Linked DNA regions of Gloeobacter violaceus PCC 7421. The main gene of each other region encodes a partner of the protein of the gene in region 2 in a complex. Links are inferred from orthologs where the notes say so. Each region holds a gene or a part of one and is shown on either strand. Other genes may lie near its edges.

The links.
Region 1: the proteins of rodA (region 2) and mrdA are in contact, whole or in part, in a crystal structure (PDB 6PL5), measured with the Thermus thermophilus proteins. The link is inferred for Gloeobacter violaceus PCC 7421 from one-to-one orthologs. Residues at the interface, in WP_223903423.1 of Thermus thermophilus: Phe161, Val165, Phe168, Val169, Leu172, Pro198, Tyr199, Glu202, Tyr211, Arg212, Asp213, Gln220, Val221, Gln223, Ser224, Ile226, Ala227, Ile228, Gly229, Ser230, Gly266, Phe267, Val270, Leu274, Tyr277, Gly278, Leu281, Phe285, Leu289, Arg297; in WP_223903432.1 of Thermus thermophilus: Arg4, Ile5, His6, Leu8, Ala9, Phe12, Ala15, Leu16, Leu19, Gly20, Arg22, Ala23, Trp24, Leu26, Gln27, Val28, Tyr31, Tyr34, Leu36, Leu43, Thr45, Asp47, Lys156, Gln157, Gly158, Ser160, Val184, Leu201, Glu202.

What each region holds. Positions count from the first base shown.
Region 1 is NC_005125.1:3,622,316-3,625,565, forward strand. The notes cover bases 245-3,183. They hold mrdA (penicillin-binding protein 2), read right to left. Parts: upstream 2,642-3,183; coding sequence 848-2,641; downstream 245-847. Other genes in these bases: cobD (threonine-phosphate decarboxylase CobD), read right to left, coding at 245-473; GLL_RS17670 (HU family DNA-binding protein), read right to left, coding at 474-764; GLL_RS23520 (prepilin-type N-terminal cleavage/methylation domain-containing protein), read left to right, coding at 2,821-3,183. Also shown: more of cobD, read right to left, coding at 1-244; more of GLL_RS23520, read left to right, coding at 3,184-3,250. UniProt on the Escherichia coli protein: Catalyzes cross-linking of the peptidoglycan cell wall. Responsible for the determination of the rod shape of the cell. Is probably required for lateral peptidoglycan synthesis and maintenance of the correct diameter during lateral and centripetal growth.
Region 2 is NC_005125.1:1,594,262-1,597,457, forward strand. Bases 132-3,016 are described here. They hold rodA (rod shape-determining protein RodA), read left to right. Parts: upstream 132-888; coding sequence 889-2,145; downstream 2,146-3,016. Other genes in these bases: GLL_RS07730 (YlqD family protein), read left to right, coding at 161-595; GLL_RS07735 (indolepyruvate ferredoxin oxidoreductase subunit alpha), read left to right, coding at 640-867; folB (dihydroneopterin aldolase), read left to right, coding at 2,151-2,504; GLL_RS23420 (TonB-dependent receptor plug domain-containing protein), read left to right, coding at 2,563-3,016. Also shown: GLL_RS07725 (class I SAM-dependent methyltransferase), read right to left, coding at 1-79; more of GLL_RS23420, read left to right, coding at 3,017-3,196. UniProt on the Escherichia coli protein: Peptidoglycan polymerase that is essential for cell wall elongation. Also required for the maintenance of the rod cell shape. Functions probably in conjunction with the penicillin-binding protein 2 (mrdA).

The DNA.
Region 1 (3,250 bases), 2.0 Mb from region 2 along the record:
TAGAGATAGCCGGAGGGATTGTGGGGATTGGCGAGCATCACCGCATCGCCCGGCGGCAGTGTCTTTGGCAGTGAAAAATCGGCTGCGAGTGGTACAGAAATATACGGGGCGTCAAAGGCGGCGAGGGCGCGGCGGTAATCGCCAAAAGCGGGTATCGGTAGCACGGTCCGTCCGGCGCGGGCGCACTCGCGGCCCGCCCAGGTGAGCAGTTCCGCCGCCCCGTTGCCGCAGACGATGCGCTCGGGCTCGATTCCCAGGCGGGCGGCGAGGGCCGATTGCAGGTCGCTGCCGTGGGGAGCGGGGTAATGCAATAGATCGGCAAAACCCTCGCCGTAGGCGGCCTGTACCCCAGGGGGGGGACCGAGGGGGTTGATGCTGGCAGAGAAATCCACAAGTTCTTCGATGCGGCAGCGGGCGATCCGTGCCGCCCATTGGCGGTCGCCGCCGTGGGCAGGAAGGGGTGTTTGAATCACTTAGTCCGCTTGGGCAGAACCGGAGACGGCTTCTCGAAACTGCTTGCCCGCCGAAAAAGCCGGCACGGTCGTCGCGGCGATGGTCATCTTCTCGCGGGTCTTGGGATTGCGGCCTTCGCGGGCGGCGCGCTTGCGCGGTTCAAACGAACCGAAACCCACCAGGGTGACTTTGTCGCCCCGCGAGACCGCTTCGACAATCACATCGAAGGCCGCACCCACGATCGCATCGACGTCCTTTTTGGCCAGCTTGGCTTTCTTGGCGACGGCGTCCACTAATTCACCTTTGTTCATAAAAACTCCTCACCGTGCAATATCAGGTCCAAAAGCAGGTGGGCGAATCGCTGGAAGTGCCTTTGGGCCTGAATTTCAATCGCTTATTCTACATGCTTTGGAGAGAGCGCAGCACTTTTTTTACCCCTGGCGACGAAGTAAGTCTGGTAAATTTTCTTTGCAATCGGGGCGGCGTCGGAGCCGCCATGGCCGCCGTTCTCGAGCAAAACGGATACAGCAATCTCAGGGGCGGGGGTGGGGGCGTAGCCGACGTAGAGGGCGTGGGTGCGGCCGCCCTTGCGCGCACCATGTTCGGCAGTGCCGGTCTTACCGGCGTTGGGCAAATCGGGCATCGACAGAGCGCGGCGGGCGGTGCCGCTGCGGACCACCTCGCTGAGGCCCTGGCGGATCGTGGCGAGGGTGGTGGGGGAGAGCCCCACCGGCGAGAGCCCCGGGCGGCTGTCGAGCACCAGATGGGGCTGCACGCGGAAACCGCCGTTGGCGATGGCGCCGACCATGACCGCGTTTTGCAGTGGGGTCGAGAGCACCATACCCTGGCCGATCGAGGTGTTGGCGGTGTCCCCTCCGAACCACTGGCGCCCGAAGCGGCGCTTCAGCCACTCGGGGGTGGGCACTAGGCCGCGCGATTCGCTTTGCAGGCCGATGTCGGTGCGGCTGCCGAAGCCAAAATTGCGCGACCACTTGGCAATCTCGTCGGGACCGATGCGCAGGCCCACTTGATAGTAAAACGTGTCGCTGCTTTGGGAGAGGGCACGGATAAAACCGATCGTGCCGAAGCCGCGGCCGTTGTGATCGCGAAAGACGCGCCCGCCGATGCGCAGTCCCCCGAAGGTGGCCAGGCGGCTGTTGGGGTTGAACTTGCCGCTTTCGAGCGCGGCGGCGGTCATGATGATCTTGAAGGTGCTCGCCGTGGGGTAAGGCCGCACCGCCCGGTTGAGCAGGGGCCGATCGGGGGTCTGCAAGCGCCGCCAGTCCTGCTCGGAAATTCGGCCCGAGAGAATGTTGGCGTCGTAGGAGGGGGCGGAGGCGATGGCGAGAACCTGGCCGTTGCGCGGGTCCATCGCCACCACCGCTCCGCGCTTCTTGCGGGAGTTGAGGGCGGCCTCGGCGGTCTTTTGCAGCGCCAGGTCGATCGAAAGGCGCACGTCCTGCCCGGCTTTGGGCTGCACTTCGCCGATGACGCGCACCACCTGTCCGGCGGCGTCCACCTCGACCTGTTCGCCGCCCCACTCGCCGTGCAATTTCTCCTCCAGCAGCCGCTCGACACCGGCTTTGCCGATGATGTCCCCCAGGCGGTAGCCCTGCTCCTTGCGTTCGGCCAGCTGCTGCTCTGAAATTTCACCGGTGTAGCCCAGCAGATGGCTCGCGACTGGACCGTTCGGGTAGAAGCGCATCCACTCGACGTCGACTTTGACCCCCGGCAACTCCTGGATGTGCTCGCGCAAAACGGTCACCAGCTGCGGTTCGACGTTTTGCAAGACGCGCACGGGATAGGGCGAGTTGTACCCGGCGGCTTTGAGCTTTTCTTCGAGCTTGTCGGCGGGCACTTTGATAAAAAGGCTCAAACGCGCCAGTGCGGCGGGCCATTCCTTGGGCTTGAGCTGCATCGGTTCTAGAAACACCGAAAAAGAAAGCCGGTTGGTGGCGAGCACCCGACCGTAACGATCGAGGATACGGCCGCGGGGCGGGCGAATGGGCACCAGGCGGATGCGGTTGTTCTCGGCCAGTTCGCGGTGATGTGGACCCTGGATGACCTGCAGATAGGTCAGCCGCAACCCGACACCCCCCAACAGCAGGGCCGCCACCCCCGCCAGCACCAATCCCCGGTTGTCGCCGCCGCTGGTGCGTTTGTCGCGCCGCTCTGCCTGCAGTTGCACGAGACTTGCTCCCCTTGCGGATTCTGGTGCACTTGTAGCATATCGAAGCACCATCGAAGCGCCGGCACTTCGATGTGCTAGGGTGAACCGCAGAAGTCGGCGCTCCGGGAGCCGGGCACCCGGAGCGGCGTCGGTACGTCATGATGGCAATCGTTTTTGTGCTTGGGAAGGTAAGTCGTATGGGTAATTGGACAGGGCGTCGGCAGGCGGGCGCAGCGAAGGGTTTTACGCTCATCGAACTGCTGGTGGTCGTGGTGATCGTGGGCATTCTGGCCGCCGTCGCGGCGCCGAATCTGATCGGCCAGACGGACAAGGCCCGCACCACCGAGGCGACGGCGGTGCTCGCCAGCATCAAAAACGGTCAGGCCGAATACAACTTCAAGCATCCGGGTGAATTTGTGACCATCGGCCAGCCCACCGCGGCGGGCCAGACCCGCGTGCCGGCCAAGAAGACCGACTACATCACTTCTGAAACCGACCTGGGCAATCCCGCCACCCCCAATACCGAACAGGAGCAGACCGAGTTCCAGCAGATTCTCGGTATCTCCGTCGGTCAGGGGACCGCCGGGGCGCGCTGGAACTTTGCCACCGCCGGCCACGCCAGTGTCT
Region 2 (3,196 bases):
CCTCGTACAGCGGCGCGCAGGCAAAACTCCAATCGCGCAAGATCGTCGCCAGGGCGTTATTCCATGCGGGTGCCTCCATTATTGACCGGGATCGAGGCCGATCGACATTGCCCAGGTGACGGCGTACAATACGCAAGCATCTTTCACCGACGCGGATTCCATGAAGCTCAACATCAAGCGCAACGTGACCATCAAGGCAATCGTGACTCCCCGGCTGAAGGAGGAGATGATGGCCCAGTTGCAGGGTTTTCTTTCCCAGGCGGACCGCCAGCTTGAACAACTCGAGTTCCAGGGCAAGCGCGCTATTGCCGAAATCGAGCGCACCAACATCAAGCCCCTCGGTCCAGAGGCCAAAAACCAGATCGAAAACATTCGTACCCAGGTCAACGAGCAGAAAAACCAGCTGTTGCAGCAAAAAAACCAGTTTCTCCAGCAACTGTCGCAGGTGACCGGCTGGGAACTCGCCCAGGAAGTCGTTCAAGGTCAGGTCGAGAGCTACTGCGACATCCAGGCCGGGGACAACCTGGTCGAAAAAATGAACGTCGAAGTGCTCATCGAAGACGGCATCGTCAAGGAAATCCGGGGGGAGCCCTGAAGCCCACCTATACTGAATTGAGCGAGAGCGAGAGAGGAACTGTCATGCCGCACACGATTGTCACCGACGTATGCGAGGGCATCGCCGATTGCGTCGATGCCTGTCCGGTTTCCTGTATCGATCAGGGTCCCGGCAAAAATGCCAAGGGAACCAACTGGTACTGGATTGATTTTGCTACCTGTATCGATTGCGGTATTTGTCTGCAGGTTTGCCCGGTCAATGGTGCGATCCTGCCCGAAGAAAAACCGGAGCTTCAGAAGACGCCCACCTGATTTGTCGCTGCTTGAGGTGCTATGGAGCTGGCCAAACTTTCCTGGAACAGCTGGCTGAATTCGCTCTACAAGTTGTTTCGCGGCTTCGACGGCTGGCTGCTGCTCTTTGCGGTGCTGTTGTTGTCGACGGGGGTGCTGACCATCTTCAGCACCCGCCCGGAAGGCATCGAATGGAAAGCCCAGTTGGGCACGGGCCTGGTGGGCATCGCCTGGGCGCTGTTTTTGTCGCGGCTTACCTACGGCTGGCTGCAGCGCTGGAGCTGGCTGATTTATAGCTCCGCCTGCGCAATGCTTTTAGGGGTGCTCTTCACCGGAAACTCGGTCAAGGGCGCCCAGCGCTGGATCGAATTTGGGGGCATCCAGCTGCAGCCGAGCGAATTTGCCAAATTGGGGGTGATCATCGCCCTCGCCGCCCTCATCCAGCGCTATCCCATCCGCAGCTTCGGCCAGATCTGGGTGGTGCTTGGGGTGCTGGCGGTGCCCTTTTTGCTGGTCTTCAAACAACCCGACCTGGGGACCGCCCTCGTCTTCGGCGCCATCAGCCTCGGCATGCTCTACTGGGGCGGGGCGCGGCTGGGCTGGCTGGCATTGGTCGTCTCGCCGCTCATGGCCGCGATTCTATACGCCATCTGGATCCCGGCCTGGATTGTCTGGGTAGCGGCCATGGCGGTGGTCGCCTGGCGGGAGTTGGACTGGCGGTGGTGGGGGGCGATCGGCGCCGGGGCGATCAACCTGGTGGCGGGGGGACTGGGGCAGGTCTTCTGGCATCTGCTCAAGCCTTATCAGCAGCAGCGCCTCGTCGTCTTTCTCGATCCGAGCGGCGACCCGCTGGGCTCCGGTTACCACATTCTGCAATCGGAAATTGCCATCGGAGCGGGGGGGCTCTGGGGGCGCGGCATATTCCAGGGCACCCAGACCCAGCTCAACTTCATCCCCGAGCAACATACCGACTTTATCTTCTCGGCCCTGGGCGAAGAGTGGGGATTTCTGGGGGCGGTGGTGCTGTTGGGTTTGTTCTTTTGTTTGTTTGCCCGCCTGCTGCTCATCGCCCAGAACTCCGCCGACGACTTCGGTTCGCTTTTGACTATCGGCGTGTTCACGATGCTGCTGTTCCAGACGGTGGTCAACATCGGCATGACGATCGGCCTGGCGCCGGTGACGGGCATTCCGCTGCCGTTTGTCACCTTCGGGCGCTCGTTTTTGATTACTTGCTTTACGGCGATCGGATTGGTGGAGTCGGTGGCGCTGCACCGCACCAAGATGGTCTTTCCGAACTAATTCCCATGGCTGATTGCATCCGTTTGCGGGAGATCGTCTGCTACGGCTACAGCGGTGTGTATGCCGAGGAGCGCCGCCTCGGCCAGCGCTTCATCGTCGACGCCGATCTGCACATCGATCTGCGTACCGCCGGTGGCAGCGATCGCCTCGAAGACAGCCTCGACTACGGCGCTCTGGTGACGGCGGTGCGGCAGATCGTCGAAGAGCGCCAGTTTTCGCTCCTCGAAGCACTGGCCGAGGCGATTGCCCGGCGCCTGCGCCAGGATGCGCGCGTGCAGCAGGTACGCGTCGTCGTCGCCAAACCCCAGCCGCCCATCCCCGGCTTTACCGGCAGCGTCGCCGTCGAGATCTGGCGCTGAGGGTCCGCTGCACCTGCCGCTCAAGCCACAATGGTCGGGGCGTCGCGGAGCAACACCTGTGCGCTGGATCTGTTTTTCGTTATCTCTGAGCGCCGCCTGGGGACTCACCGCTGCCCCAACCCTCGCCCACACCGCCCAGGATTTGCGCGAAACGGCCAGCCTGAGTGCTATGGACCTGGCCGCTCCACTCCCGGAGGCCGCCCTCGCCCAGGCCGGTGAACCGCAAAGCGCCCCCCCCGAGGCGGACTTGCTCGATGAGGTGACGGTGAGCGCCACCCGCCGCCCGACCCGCGAGCGCGACACCACCGCCACCACCTACACCGTCAAGCGTGAGGACTTCCAGGCCCTGGGGGCCAGGACGGTCCCGGACGCCCTGGCCCTCATTCCCGCCTTCGAGACCCAACCGGCCCTGGGCGGGGTGCGCAACGCCCGGGGTCTGTTTTTGCGCGGTTTCGACGACGCCCGCTTCCAGGTGCTCAAGGACGGCCTGTCGCTCACCCGGCCCTCCAACGGCCGCAACGATCTTTCGCGCCTCCCGCTGGCGGACATCGAGCGCATCGAAGTCCTCACCGGCGGCGCCACGCTGCGCTACGGCGCCGGGGCGGTGGGAGGGGTGATTAATCTGATCACCGAGACGCCCGCAGGAGCGCCCAAGCTTACCCTGGCCTACGAAGCGGGCTCCTACGGCAACA